2 regions of the Micromonospora sp. WMMD708 genome follow, and region 1 is predicted to be linked to the other one. Evidence: riboswitches for the same ligand, from Rfam matches in the RefSeq annotation. Region 1 holds a riboswitch; the other holds the start of a gene.
What was found. Region 1 has a riboswitch for cobalamin ahead of ACN260_RS10010 (ribonucleoside-diphosphate reductase subunit alpha). Riboswitches for the same ligand answer to the same signal wherever they lie in the genome.
Positions count from the first base shown of each region.

Region 2: it holds a riboswitch for cobalamin, as region 1 does, so the genes downstream of both, cobN (cobaltochelatase subunit CobN) here and ACN260_RS10010 (ribonucleoside-diphosphate reductase subunit alpha) in region 1, are expected to answer to the same signal.

Region 1 covers NZ_CP186060.1:2,212,777-2,220,108, reverse strand. Annotated here, with positions in the region: gene ACN260_RS10035 (TetR/AcrR family transcriptional regulator) at 1-255, shown strand, start outside; gene ACN260_RS10030 (hypothetical protein) at 374-760, shown strand; gene ACN260_RS10025 (hypothetical protein) at 801-1,520, opposite strand; gene ACN260_RS10020 (oxidoreductase) at 1,576-2,478, opposite strand; gene ACN260_RS10015 (helix-turn-helix transcriptional regulator) at 2,606-3,493, shown strand; cobalamin riboswitch at 3,521-3,734, shown strand; gene ACN260_RS10010 (ribonucleoside-diphosphate reductase subunit alpha) at 3,856-6,231, shown strand; gene ACN260_RS10005 (ribonucleotide-diphosphate reductase subunit beta) at 6,285-7,262, shown strand.
Region 2 covers NZ_CP186060.1:2,824,210-2,831,541, reverse strand. Annotated here, with positions in the region: gene cobN (cobaltochelatase subunit CobN) at 1-2,770, opposite strand, end outside; cobalamin riboswitch at 3,080-3,209, opposite strand; gene ACN260_RS12410 (hypothetical protein) at 3,832-4,167, opposite strand; gene ACN260_RS12405 (aldo/keto reductase) at 4,258-5,157, opposite strand; gene ACN260_RS12400 (MFS transporter) at 5,231-6,472, opposite strand; gene ACN260_RS12395 (AfsR/SARP family transcriptional regulator) at 6,686-7,332, shown strand, end outside.

The DNA of each region.
Region 1 (7,332 bases):
GAGGACGGGCGGGTGGCGTTGGCGTTCCTGTCCTGGACCGCCCTGCACCCGGCGGCGACCCCCGGCCTGCGGCCGGACACCGCGCAACTGGTGGACTTCATCGCCGGGCTGCTGCCGCGTGCACCGGCGTCGGACGCCGCGGCGGGGCTGCTGGCGCTGGTGGAGGGGCTGGGGGTGTACCTGCTCGGCGGGCAGTACACCCCGGCCCAGGCGACCGCCGCCCTCGACCACCAGTTGGACCTGCTCTTCGCCTGACGAGGGGCCGTCGGGCCGGGTGGGCGTCGCCCGGGTGCGGACCGTTCGCCGTGCGGGCGCACCCCACCCGTGCGATCCTCTGTGGACAATGATCGTCACCTATCGACAGGGGACTTCCATGCGATCCAAGATTCTCTCCGTCGCCTCCGCGCTGACCCTCGCCGTGAGCGGCTCGGTGCTGGCCCTGATACCCGCCAGCCCCGCCAGCGCACACTGCGACGGTCACGGGCAGCACCCGGACCTCTACAGCGGAGGCGGGATCTCCTGGGGCAACGGGACCTACATCCGCGCCTACCCGCACCAGGACTGCCAGTCCAGGGGCCAGGGGTACCCGAACCAGAACATCGACGTGCACTGCGCCACGCTCACCGGTGACCTGTGGTTCTTCGTCCGCAACACCTCCACCGGGATCAACGGGTGGGCCCGGCGGGACGCGCTGCGCTTCTCGCAGAGCGTCACCATCGCCGACTGCGCCAACGGGTTCGCCCCGCACCGCGTCGCCTGACCGGCAGCCCGGGGTGGACGGCCGTCCACCCCGGGCGACCTCAGGTGAGCAGGGCCGGCCGCAGTTCGCCGCCCACGTTGATCGTGCCGACCACCCGGTCGCCGGTGAGGTCGAAGACGTCGACCGTCCGGTTGGTGCGCATGAGTTCCCGCACCGACGGCGGCAGCGACGGGGGTTCCTTCATCGCCGCCCGGACGTCCCGGGTGGTCGAGATCAGCCGGCCGACCAGCGACGCCCCGTCGTGGTCCACCCGCACCCGGCCGTACTCCCAGCCGCAGGTGGTGAGGTCGAGCACCTCGAACAGGCGGGCGAGCAGCGGATGGGGGTCGGTCGCCCGGACGAACTGGGCGGCCCGGGTGCCGACGACAGTGGTGGCGGCGGCGACGTGCACGTACGGGTGCAGGCCGCCCGGCAGCGCGAACAGCGGCCAGTGCAACCGTCCACCGGCCTCACGCCACAGTGGCCGGTAGTTGCGCCGGTCCACCGGGAACCGCTGGCCGGTACGCCGGTACAGCTCCGTCGTCTGGGCCAGCAGGTCCGCGTGGGCCGCGTCGGCGAACTCACCGACGATGCCGGCCGCCACCGCCAGGCCGTCGCCGTCGTCGAGCAGGCCGACCATCGCCGCCACCTGCTCGGCCGGGCGGACGGCCAGGTGGGCGCCGAAGCGCTGCCGCACCTCGGCCGACAGCGCCGCCTGCCGGACCGGATCGTTCTGGGCCTGCCGGCCCCCGCCACCCAGCACCCGCCCGAGCCATCCCATGTCGCCTCGTCTCCACCGCCGTCACCGACCGCAGCCATGCTAGTGCGGCCCTGCGTCAGAGGTAGCGCACGCCGGTCAGTTCCTCGGCCGCCGTCCACAGCCGCCGGCCGACGGCGGGATCGGCGGCCTCCCGGCTGGCCCGCACCTCGGTGACCGGACCCCAGGTCTGGAAGAACCGGGCCGGGCCGAAGAACTGGCCGCCGTGGACCCCCGGGTCGGTGGCGGCGCGCAGTTGGGGCAGCGCGCCCTGCTCGACCGGTTGGGTGGCGAGCAGGCTGAGCCGGGCGATCACCCGGCCGCGCCGGCCCTGGTGGGACCAGGCCCGGGGGGTCAGGTTGGTGCGGGTGACACCGGGATGGGCCAGCACGCTGAGCACCGGCGATCCGGTGGCGCGCAGCCGGCGGTCCAGTTCGATGCCGAAGACGGTGGTGGCGAGCTTGGACCGGCCGTACGCGGTACTGCCCCGGTAGCCGCGCTCCACCATCAGGTCGGTGAAGTCCAGGTGGGCGTTGCGGTGGGTGATCGAGCTGAGGCTGACCACCCGGGCCGCCCGCGCCGCGCCCAGGTTGCCCAGCAGCAGGCCGGTCAGCGCGAAGTGCCCCAGCAGGTTGGTGGCGAGGTGCAGCTCGTGGCCGTCCACGCTGGTCCGGCGCGGGCCGAGCAGCACCGCACCGGCGTTGTTGACCAGCAGGTCGAGCACCGGACGGTCGGCGGCCAACGCCGTCGCGAACGCCCGTACCGAGGCCAGGCAGGCGAGGTCGAGCTCGCGTACCTCGACGTCGCCGCCGATCTGCCGGGCGGCCCGCCGGCCGGCGGCGGTGTCGCGCACGGCGAGCACGACCCGCGCGCCCCGGCGGGCCAGGGCGGCGGCGGTGACCAGGCCGAGGCCGGAGTTCGCGCCGGTCACGACGGCGGTACGGCCGTGCTGGTCGGGGATGTGGTCGGCGGTCCAGGTCATCTGCTGCTCCCTGACGGTCGGATCGGACCGTCGACGCTAGAGCCCGGCCGGGCGGGACCGGTCGTACCCGGTTGCCTAGGTGCCGCAGACCTACCCACGCCGGTCCGGGCCACGCCACACTGGCGACATGACCCATCCGTACGCCCGAGAACTCGGCGATTTTCTGCGCGCCCGGCGCGGGCGGCTACGCCCCCGCGACGTCGGCCTGGAGCCGGGCGGCCGTCGCCGGGTGACCGGGCTGCGCCGCGAGGAACTGGCGCTGCTGGCCGGGCTGAGCACCGACTACTACCAGCGGATGGAGCAGGGTCGGGAGGTGCGGCCGTCCGACGACGTGCTGGACGGGCTCGCCGCCGCGCTCGGCCTCGACGACGAGGAACGCCGGCACCTGTTCACCCTGGCCCGCGCCGCCCGCCGGCCGGTGCCGGCCCGGGTCGACCACGGGCCGGAGCGGGTGCCGGAGAGCACCCGGCGGCTGCTGCGGGTGCTGGACACCCCGGCGGTGGTGCTCGGCCGCCACCTGGACCTGCTCGCCTGGAACGCGTGGGCGGTGGCGCTGCTCGGCGACCCGGCGGACCACCCGCCGGACCGGCTCAACATGCTGCTGCTGATGTTCGACGAGGCGGCGGCCCCGTTGCGGCGCTGCGCCTCCTGGGAACAGCAGGCCATGGACTACATCGGCATGATGCGCGCCGCCGTCGCCACGGACCCCACCCACCCCCGGGCCACCGCCGTCGTCGGTGAGCTGAGCATCCGTAGCGCCGAGTTCCGGCGGCTGTGGGCCCGGCACGACGTGCGCGGGTCGGTCAGCGGCACCAAGACCTTCCAGGTCCCCGAGGTCGGTGACATCGTCCTGGACTGGGACACCTACCCGCTGCCCGGCAGCCCCGGCCCGGTCATGCTGGTCTTCACCGCCGAGCCGGGCAGCGCCGACGCCGACGCGCTGCAGCTGCTGGCGTCACTGCGGGCAACCGGCCGGTCGGATGAGAGCTATCCAACACGACGACGCGACATCTAGTGTTGCCTCTCCCCCATCCACGCCATATATGGTGTGCCACGCAGCTGGTTCGGCCGGTCCCGGTGGTCCGGTCGAGGCAACAGGGAACCCGGTGGAAATCCGGGACTGCCCCGCAGCGGTAAGTGGGAACGACCGCCGTCATCGAGCACTGGACCGCGAGGTCCGGGAAGCGACGGCCAGTAGGCGACCGACCCCGGTCACGCCCGCGAGTCCGAAGACCTGCCAGTGCGCCGCGCGCTGCTGCGCGCGGCGGTCGGAGGTCGCGCGGGACGACCGACGCCAGCACCCGGGCCGGCCGTCGCGCCGCGCCCGTCGGCGTCCTCCCGCGTCCCGATGGCCATCGGTGACAGCGAGGAGAGGTCATGACGAGCACAGCGCAGAGCCCACCGTCCGAGGTCGACGGCGCGCAGCCGCGCCGGTCCGCGATGCGGGTACGCAAGCGCGACGGCGACACCGAGCCGGTGGACGTCAACCGGATCGTCACGGCCGTCGCCCGGTGGACCGCCGACCTGGACGAGGTCGACCCGCTGCGGGTGGCCACCAGGACGATCAGCGGCCTCTACGACGGGGCGACCACGGCCGAGCTGGACACGTTGTCGATCCAGACGGCGGCGGAGCTGATCGGCGTGGAACCGCAGTACTCCCGGCTGGCGGCCCGGCTGCTGGCCGCGTACGTGGACAAGGAGGTCCGTGGGCAGGAGGTGACCTCGTTCAGCGAGTCCATCCGGTACGCCCACGGCCTCGGCCTGATCGCCGACGACACCGCCGCGTTCGTGGCCCGGCACGCCCGTCAGCTCGACGACGCCGTCGACCCGGCCGGTGACCTGCGGTTCGAGTACTTCGGGCTACGTACGGTGGCCGACCGTTACCTGCTGCGGCACCCGCAGTCGCGGCTGGTGGTGGAGACCCCGCAGTACTGGCTGCTGCGGGTGGCCTGCGGGCTGTCCACCACGGCCGACGAGGCGGTCGGGTTCTACCGGCTGATGTCGTCGCTGGCCTACCTGCCGAGTTCCCCGACGTTGTTCAACTCGGGCACCCGGCACACCCAGATGTCGTCGTGTTTCCTGGTCGACTCGCCGCGCGACGAACTGGACTCGATCTACGAGCGCTACCACCAGGTGGCGAAGCTGTCGAAGTTCTCCGGCGGCATCGGCATCTCCTTCACGCGGGTACGTGGCCGGGGCGCGCTGATCCGGGGCACCAACGGCAGGTCGAACGGGATCGTGCCGTTCCTGAAGACCCTCGACGCCGGGGTGGCGGCGGTCAACCAGGGCGGCCGGCGCAAGGGGGCGGCCTGCGTCTACCTGGAACCCTGGCACCCGGACGTCGAGGAGTTCCTGGAGCTGCGGGACAACACCGGTGAGGAGGCCCGGCGGACCCACAACCTCAACCTGGCCAACTGGATCCCCGACGAGTTCATGCGCCGGGTCGAGGCCGACGCCGACTGGTCGCTGATCGACCCGTCGGACGCCCCGGAGCTGCCCGACCTGTACGGCGCGGAGTTCGACGCCGCGTACCGGGTCGCCGAGAAGAAGGCGGTCCGCACGGTGAAGGCCCGGGACCTGTACGGGCGGATGATGCGCACCCTGGCGCAGACCGGCAACGGGTGGATGACGTTCAAGGACCCGGCGAACCGGCTGTCCAACCAGACCGGCGTGCCGGGCAACACGATCCACCTGTCCAACCTGTGCACCGAGATCCTGGAGGTGAACAGCGACACCGAGACGGCGGTGTGCAACCTCGGGTCGGTCAACCTCGGCGCGCACCTCACCGACGACGGCATCGACTGGGAGAAGCTGCGCGAGACGGTCCGCACGGCGCTGGTGTTCCTGGACCGGGTGATCGACATCAACTACTACCCGGCCGAGCAGGCGGCGGCGTCGAACCCGCGCTGGCGGCCCGTCGGGCTGGGGCTGATGGGCCTACAGGACGCGTTGTTCGCGCTGCGGCTGCCGTTCGACTCCGCCGGGGCGCGGGAGCTGTCCACCCGGGTCCAGGAGGAGATCTTCCTGACCGCCCTGGAGACGTCGACCGACCTGGCCGAACGGTTCGGCGCGCACCCGGCGTACCCGCAGACCCGGGCGGCCCGGGGTGACCTGCATCCGGATCTGTGGGGGGTCGAACCGACCCAGACCGCGCGCTGGGCGGCGCTGCGTACCCGGATCGCGGCGCACGGTCTGCGCAACTCGCTGCTGGTGGCGATCGCGCCGACCGCCACGATCGCGTCGATCGCCGGCTGCTACGAGTGCATCGAGCCGCAGGTGTCCAACCTGTTCAAGCGCGAGACCATGTCCGGGGAGTTCCTCCAGATCAACACGTACCTGGTGCGGGAGCTGAAGGCACGCGGGCTGTGGACGGCGGAGATCCGCGACCGGATCAAGCGGGCCGAGGGCTCGGTGCAGGGCATCGTCGAGCTGCCCGCCGAGGTGCGGGAGTTGTTCCGTACGGCGTGGGAGCTGCCGCAGCGGGCGCTGATCGACCTGGCCGCCGCGCGCGCGCCGTACATCGACCAGTCGCAGTCGCTGAACCTGTTCCTCAGCGCGCCGACCATCGGCAAGCTGTCTTCGATGTACCTGTACGCCTGGAAGTCCGGGCTGAAGACCACCTACTACCTGCGGTCGCGTCCGGCGACCCGGATCCAGCAGGCCACCGTCACCGTCGCCCCGGTCGTCGCAGCCGACGCGGAGGCGCTGGCGTGTTCCCTGGAGAACCCCGAGAGCTGCGAGGCGTGCCAGTGACCACCGTCGACGAACCCCGCACCGCCGGGCGGCAGCTGCTGCTCGACCCCGGCATGGACCTCACCCTGCGGCCGATGCGCTACCCGCACTTCTTCGACCGGTTCCGCGACGCCATCCGCAACACCTGGACGGTGGAGGAGGTCGACCTGCACTCCGACCTGGCCGACCTGGAGCGGCTGTCGCCGGCCGAGCGGCACCTGGTGTCCCGGCTGGTGGCGTTCTTCGCCACCGGTGACACGATCGTCGCCAACAACCTGGTGCTCAACCTCTATCAGCACGTCAACTCTCCCGAAGGCCGGCTCTACCTGTCCCGGCAGCTGTTCGAGGAAGCCGTGCACGTGCAGTTCTACCTGAACCTGCTCGACACGTACGTGCCCGACGAGCAGGAACGGTTCGCCGCGTTCGCCGCCATCGAGAACATCCCGTCGATCCGGCGTAAGGCCGAGTTCTGCTTCCGCTGGATCGACTCGGTCTTCGGGCTGCGGGAGCTGCGTACCCGCGCCGACCGGCGGGCGTTCCTGCTCAACCTGATCTGCTTCGCCGCCTGCATCGAGGGGCTGTTCTTCTACGGGGCGTTCGCCTACGTCTACTTCCTGCGGTCCCGGGGCCTGCTCAACGGGTTGGCGTCGGGCACCAACTGGGTGTTCCGCGACGAGTCGATGCACATGGCGTTCGCCTTCGACGTGGTGGAGACCGCCCGGCGGGAGGAGCCGGACCTGTTCGACGCCGACCTGGAACGTCAGGTGACCGAGATGCTCGCCGAGGCCGTCGAGTGCGAGGTGCAGTTCGCCGAGGACCTGCTCGACCAGGGCGTGTCGGGGCTGTCACTTAAGGACATGCGGGCCTACCTGGAGCATGTCGCCGACCGGCGGCTCGCCCAGCTCGGCATCGCGCCGCGCTACGGGGCGCAGAATCCGTTCGCGTTCATGGATCTGCAGGACGTGCAGGAGCTGTCGAACTTCTTCGAGCGTCGGGTGTCGGCCTACCAGGTGGGGGTCAGCGGCAGCGTCACCTTCGACGACGACTTCTAGCCCGACCAGCGCGGGCCGCGGCCAGGGCAGCAGCTCCGCGCGGCGGACCGGACCCCGTGCTGGCCGGGTC
Region 2 (7,332 bases), 610 kb from region 1:
CGCCGGTGACCCGCCGCGACCGGTCGTCCCACACCGGCCGGCAGCCGAGCAGGGCCAGCACCTCGGCGATGTCGTCGCCCTGGGTACGCATGGCGCTGGTGCCCCACACGGTCAGCCCGACCGACCGCGGATACTCCCCGGTGTCGGCGAGGTGGCGGGCGAGCAGCGAGTCGGCCAGCGCGACCCCGACGTCCCAGGCGTTGCGGCTGGGGATCGCCTTCGGGTCGACGGAGTAGAAGTTGCGGCCGGTGGGCAGCACGTTGACCAGCCCCCTGGTGGGTGACCCGGACGGTCCGGGTGGCACGAACCGGCCGGCGAGCGCGCCGAGGGTGTGGGTGATCTCGTCGGTGGTGCGGTCCAGCCGGGGCACCACCTCGCGGGCGGCGAACCGCAGCACCTCGGCGACGTCGGGGCAGGATCCGCCGGTCACCTCGGCGACCACCGGGTCGGCCCGGTCGGCGTCCCAGCCGAGGGTCTCCATGCCGAGGACAAGCCGCCGGGCCAGCCCCTCGATCAGGTCCACCGCGTCGGCGGCGGTGACCGCCGGCCCGTCGACGACGTCGGTCAACGCCGTCGGCACCGCCACCTGGGCCCCGGGCTCGGCGAGCAGCGTCTGCTCGTCGAGGCCGTAGCGGGCGGCGAGGGCCTGCCGCAGGCCGGGTCGGGCCCGGCTGCCGCCCCACACCTGCGGGGCGCGCAGCACGGCCAGGACGAGGTTGACCCGGGCCTCCCCGGTGGGCACCCCGGCCAGCACGTGCAGCCCGTCGCGGATCTGCACGTCCTTGACCTCGCACAGGTAGCCGTCGAGGTGCAGCACGAAGTCGTCGAAGTCGTCGGCGGCGGGCATCGCCTCGGTGTGCAGGTCGTGGTGGAGTTCGGCGGCGCGCACCAGCTCCCAGATCTGCCCCCGGACCACCGGCACCTTCGCCGGGTCGAGGGCCTGCACGGTGGCGTACTCGTCCAGCAGCTGTTCGAGTTTCGCCAGTTCGCCGTAGGTCTCGGCGCGGGCCATCGGGGGCACCAGGTGGTCGACCACGACGGCGTGGGCCCGCCGCTTGGCCTGGGTGCCCTCGCCGGGGTCGTTGACGATGAACGGGTAGACCAGCGGCAGATCACCGAGGACGGCGTCGGGGGCGCAGTCGGCGGCCAGGCCGAGGCCCTTGCCGGGCAACCATTCCAGGGTGCCGTGCTTGCCGAGGTGCACCACCGCGTCGGCACCGAAGCCGCCGTCGTCGACCGACGTGGCCAGCCACCGGTACGCGGCCAGGTAGTGGTGGCTGGGCGGCAGGTCCGGGTCGTGGTAGATGGCGATCGGGTTCTCGCCGAAGCCGCGCGGCGGCTGGATCAGCAGGGTGACGTTGCCGAACCGCAGCCCGGCCAGGACGATGTCCCCGTCGTCGGTGTAGAGCTGGCCGGGTGGCTCACCCCAGTGTTCCCGCATCCGGTCCCGCAGGTCGACCGGCACCTGGTCGAACCAGCGCCGGTAGGTCTCCCCCGGCACCCGGGCCTCGGCGGCGGCCAACTGTTGCGGGGTGAGCCACTCGACGTCGTGCCCCCCGGCGGCGATCAGGGCGTGGATCAGCGCGTCCCCGTCGGTGGGCGGTGGCGCGTCGCCGAGGTGGTATCCGGCGTCTGCGAGGGCGGCGAGCAGCCGGACCGCCGAGGCGGGGGTGTCCAGGCCGACGGCGTTGCCGACCCGGGAGTGCTTCGTCGGGTAGGAGCTGAGCACGACCGCCACCCGCTTCGTGGCGTTGGGCAGGTGGCGCAGCCGGGCCTGCCGGACGGCGATCCCGGCGACCCGGGCGGCCCGCTCGGCGTCGGCGGCGTAGACCGACAGCCCGTCGGCGTCGATCCGTTTGAACGAGAACGGCACGGTGACGATCCGACCGTCGAACTCGGGGATGGCCACCTGCATGGCCGCGTCCAGCGGGGACAGCCCTGCGTCGCTGGCCGCCCACTGTTCCCGGGTGCTGGTCAGGCAGAGCGCCTGGATCACCGGCATGTCGAGGGCGGCGAGCGCGCCGACGTCCCAGGCGTCCTCGTCGCCCCCGCCGGAGGCGTCGGCGGCGACCGTCCCCCCGGCGGCGAGGACGGTGACGACGAGCGCGTCGCAGCGGGCGAAGAGGTCCAGCGGCCCGTCGCCGGGGGTGAGCCCGCGCAGCGACCCGCAGAAGATCGGCAGCGGTTCGCCGCCGGCCGCGTCGACCGCGTCGGCCAGGGTCCGCACGAAACCGGTGTTGCCGGCCAGCGCGTGCGCCCGGTAGAACACGATCCCCACCGTGGGCCGCCCGCCGCCCGGCCGTCCGTCCGCCGGGTCCGGCCGGTCGTCCGGGTCCGTCGGACGGTGGTCGAGGATGCCGTACGGCGGGGTGGGGGTGGGTGGGTCGAAGCCCTCACCGGTGAGCAGGACGGTGTCGGAGAGGAACCGGGCGAGCTGGGCGAGGTTCTCCGCACCCCCCTCCACCAGGTAGGACAGCGCTTCCGTGGCGACCCCGGAGGCCACCGTGGAGGCCGCCATCAGCTCCGCGTCGGGCACCGCCTCACCGCCGAGCACGATCGTGGGGATGCCGGAGCCGAGCACCGCCGCGAGGCCGTCCGGCCACGCCTGCCGCCCGCCGAGCAGCCGTACGACGGCCAGGTCGACCCCGTCGAGCAGGGCCGGCACGGCGGCCACGTCGACCCGGGTGGGGTTGGCGAGGCGGTAGTCGGCGGCGCTGGCGCGGGCGGCGAGCAGATCGGTGTCGGCGGTGGACAGCAGCAGGATGCGCACGTTCGGCTCCGGAGAGTGACGTCCGACTCGACCGCGGGGCCGGGCTGGACGGGGCGGGAGGGACGCCGGTCAGCGGCGGCGGAGGTACGACGCACCCCGCCTGCGGCGGGGCACCCGGACCGGCCGTCAGCGGTACGTGGCAGGCAGACCGCCCCGGCGACGGCCGGCGACGGTGGCAGAGAAAGAAGCACGCGGCGGCGCGGGCTCTACGGTGATGCGGAAATCACCGACCGTAGTCGGGTCGGCAGTGACGCGGTGCGTCATCGGGTCCTCCTCGGGTGTCCACGCCCTGGGGTTCTCCGACGGCCGAAGTATCCTGGCTCCCGGATCGACGCTCACCCCCGGCCTTCCAACCGTGCACGCACGGTCGTGACCCACGAGGGGGGATCGCTCCCCGGTGACAGTGGCGGGACCGCGTCGGAATCGCACCGACTTCCTTCACTGCCGTCAGGCCGCGAATGCTGCCACACTCCTCACCCCGAGGTCAACGGCGGCCACCGGCCCCGCGACGGCACCGATCGACCCCCGTGACGAGGCAGGCCGTCCCCGCGCGGACGGTCCCGGGGAGGACGGTCCCGGGGAGGACGGGATACCTCTTCCGCATGCTGTCGAGCTGATGACGTCAACGATTCGGGGCCCGCCCCGGTCCGGCCTGACCGGACGGTGGTCGGCCGGACAGCGCGGGCCACCCCACCCGCCGCCCCGGGGCGGCCCACGCCGCTGACGCAGGTCCACGCCCGTCCGGTGCCCCAGGGTCGCGCCCATCCGATGCCACCGGCGTCACCCATCCGGTGCCGGCAACGCCACGCCCATCCGGTGCCGGCAGCACCGCGCCTATCCGGTGCCGCAGAGCCATCCGTCCGGCGCGGTAGAGCCGCGCCAGCCGGGCAGTTGCGGTCGCCCCTGGCCCGGTGGTATGGGTCGCCCCACCCGGCGGGCCGATCCGTCATCGTCATCAGCTCGAAAGGACCCGCGAGGACTACCCACACCCCTGCCCCGCAGCCGCCGGGACGGCCGGCGGCCGCACCCGACAGGTCACCCCCACCCCGCGCGACCGGGGATCAGCGCAGGCGGCGCTCGGGGTGGGCCCGGTTCCAGGCCCGCATCCGCTCCGGGTAACCGGTCTTCGCCGCCTCGTAGAGGGGCACCGCGTGCCGGTGGGCCAGCTTCGCAGCCGTACGCGGGGAGCCGGTGCGGCGGCGGATCCACTCCCCGTCGTGCGCGATCGCCACCACTGTGGTGTCGGTGGCGGTGGTTTCGGGTTCGAGATAGAACTCCACCCCCCGGTGGGCGGCCACGAAGTCCGCCAACGCGGTCAGGTCGTCCCGGTTGGCCTCCCGGTCGAGCTTGGTGGGGAGGCCCTCGTCAGCCCGGGTCCGTCGGCTGAACCAGCCCATCTGCCCGTCCTCTCCTCGGCGTCCCTCCAGTGGAGCACCCCCACCTGCAAGGACGCTGCGAACCCGGTGACAGCCGGCTGAGCGGCCCGTTCACGACCGGTCGAGGGCGGCCAGCTCGTCGGGGGTGAGTCGCAGCGCCCCGGCGGCGACGTTCTCGACCAGGTGGGCCGGGTCGCCGGTGCCGGGGATGGCCAGCACGTGCGGGCCCTGGTGCAGCGTCCAGGCGAGGCGGACCTGCTGCGGGGTGGCGTCGTGGGCACGGGCGACGGCGCGTACGGCCGCGTCGTGGTCGGTGCGGGCCCCGCCCTCCCGGTTGGCCCCGGCCAGCGCGAAGAACGGCACGTAGGCGATCCCCCGGGCACCGCACTCGCGGACCAGGGCGTCCTGGTCGCCGCGGTTGTCCAGGGCGTAGTTGTTCTGCACGCAGACCACCGGGGCAATGCGCTGCGCCTCGTCGAGGTGGTCGAGGCGGACGTTGGACAGGCCCAGGTGCCGGATCAGGCCGGCGTCGCGCAGGTCGGCCAGCGCGCCGAAGCGTTCCGCCACGGAGTCCGGCGCGGGCCGCTTGACGATCCGCAGGTTGACCAGGTCGAGGTGGTCGCGGCCGAGCCTGCGCAGGTTCTCCTCCACCTGGGCGCGCAGCTGTGCCGGGCCGGTCTCCTCGTGCAGGCCGGTCGTCGGGTCGGCCCGGAAGCCGACCTTGGTGGCGACGACCAGTTCTTCCGGGTACGGGGCGAGCGCGGCGCGGATCAGTTCGGTGGCGTACCGGGCGGGGCCGGTGCCGACCTTCAGGGTGCCGCCCGGTGAGACGTAGAAGGCGGCGGTGTCGATGTGGTCGACCCCCAGTTCGACGGCCCGGCGCAGGACGCGCAGCGCCCGGTCCCGGTCGGGGTGGGCGGTGAGCCGCATCGAGCCGAAGCCCATCCGGTGCACGGTGCGGTCGCCCAGGGTCCAGCGGCCCGCCGCTGCGGCGGTGATCTCGGTTGGCATCCGGCGACCCTAGCCAGCGGCGGTGACCCGGCGTAACGGCCGCGCACCCGATACCGGCCGGGACCGACGACTGTTAGTTTTTCTGTACCGGGCCGGCGGGTGTCTGCGGCGCGGTTCCGGCCGGCGGACGGGTCGCCGGCACCAGTGCCAGGGTGGGGATCAGCAGCACCGGCACCACCAGCAGGGCGTGCAGGATGCCGACGTGGTCGCCGAGCAGACCGAGCAGCGGCGGGCTGGCCAGGAACGACGTGTAGCCGAGCACCGCGACGACGCTGACCCGGGCGGGGGCGCGCTCCTCGTCGTCGGCGGCGGCGCTCATCCCGACCGGGAAGCCGAGCGACGCGCCGAGCCCCCAGAGGACCACCCCGACGACGGCCAGCGGACCGGAGCCGGCCAGCACCGCCAGCAGGGAGCCGGCGGCGGCCAGCAGGATCGTGCCGATCAGCACCGGTACCCGGCCCCACCGGTCGATGGCCACGGTGCCGACGGTCCGGCCGATGGTCATGCCGGCGACGAAGACCCCGAAGACGGCGGCCCCGGCGGCCTCGCTGACCCCGTAGCCGTCGACGAAGGCGACCGCCAGCCAGTCGTTGGCGCTGCCCTCGGTGAACGCCATCACCAGCACCAGCGCCCCGATGAGCAGGGTGCGCGGCTCCCGCCAGGCCGCGAGCAGGCCACCCCGGCGGGCCGAGGCGGCACCGTCGGCGGTGGAGGCGGGCAGGGCGGGCAGGAAGTTGCGCGCCCCGAGCAGGGTGCCGCCGAGCACCACCGCCGCCAGCACCGCCAGGTGCACGGTGATCGGCACACCGAGCCGGGCCGCGCCCGCGCCGAGCCCGGCGCCGGCCACCGAGCCGAGGCTCCAGGCGGCGTGGAAGCGGGGCAGGATGGTGCGGCCGAGCCGTTTCTCCACCGCCGCGCCCTCGACGTTCATGCCCACGTCGCAGGTGCCGGAGCCGTAGCCGAGGGCGAACAGGCCGACCGCGACGCCGGGCAGCGAGCCGAGCGGGGTGGCGACGCCCACCCCGACCAGGCCGACCGCCACCAGCACGGTCGAGGCGACGACGGTGCGGGCCGGGCCGAGCCGCTGGGTCACCAGGCCGGCGCTGGTCAGCGCCAGCACCGCACCCCCGGACATGGCCAGCAGCAGCAGTCCGAGCCGGCCGGCGCTGAGGCCGAGGGCGTCGCGGACCGCCGGGACCCGGGAGAACCAGGTGGCGACGGCGAGGCCGTTGAGGGCGAAGACCACCGCGACACCGGTACGGGCGGCCCGGACCACCGGGGGCGGGACGGTTCGGTTCTCGGTGGCGGTGTTCACGGCGCGCGGTCCTCTTCCCCTGGTGTGGCCCGTCCGGGCCCGACGTCCCACCGCCGATCTCACACCGCTTTCGTCACGGCCACAAGCGAGATCTGCTCCTTACCGCAGCGGCACAGCCGAACGGAGATGGCGCGACACCGTCATTATTGATCGACTGGCTTCAATCAGTGGTGGGCACTGACGGTACGGGGGCACGCGCATCGTGGGGGATTCGTGAAGTTCGGCATACTCGGCACATATGTGATACTTCCCGGGCAGAACTACTGCATCAACGCTCCCAAACAACGCAAACTGATGGCGGTCCTGACGGTCAACGGAAATGTGCTCATCCCGGTGGAACGCCTGGCCCACGAGGTGTGGCCCGACGAACCACCCGCCTCCGCCGGCAACCTGATCCGGCAGTACGTCTTCCGCCTCCGGCGCAGTCTGCCCCCGTCGGTGGGGCGGGCCATCATCACCGGCCCGGGTGGCTACAAACTGCGGTTGGCACGCGGCGACGTCGACAGCCACCTCTTCGACGCCAACGTGCTACGGGGTCGCGCCGCCTTCGCGGCGGGCCGGCTCGACGACGCGGTCCGGGCCCTGTCCGAGGCGCTGGCCGCCTGGCGGGGGGATCCGCTCGCCGACGTCGACCCGTCCCCCTCGATCCTGGCCGAGAGCCGGCGGCTCGGTGAGCGGCGGCTGCTCGCCATCGAGATGCGCGCCGACGCCTACCTGCGCCTCGGCTGGTACGACGAGGCCGTCGAGGAACTGGCCGCGCTGGTCACCCTCCACCCCGAGCGGGAACGGCTGCGCGACATGCAGATGCGGGCGCTGTGCCAGGTGGGCCGCCGGGCCGACGCCCTCGCGGTGTACCGCGA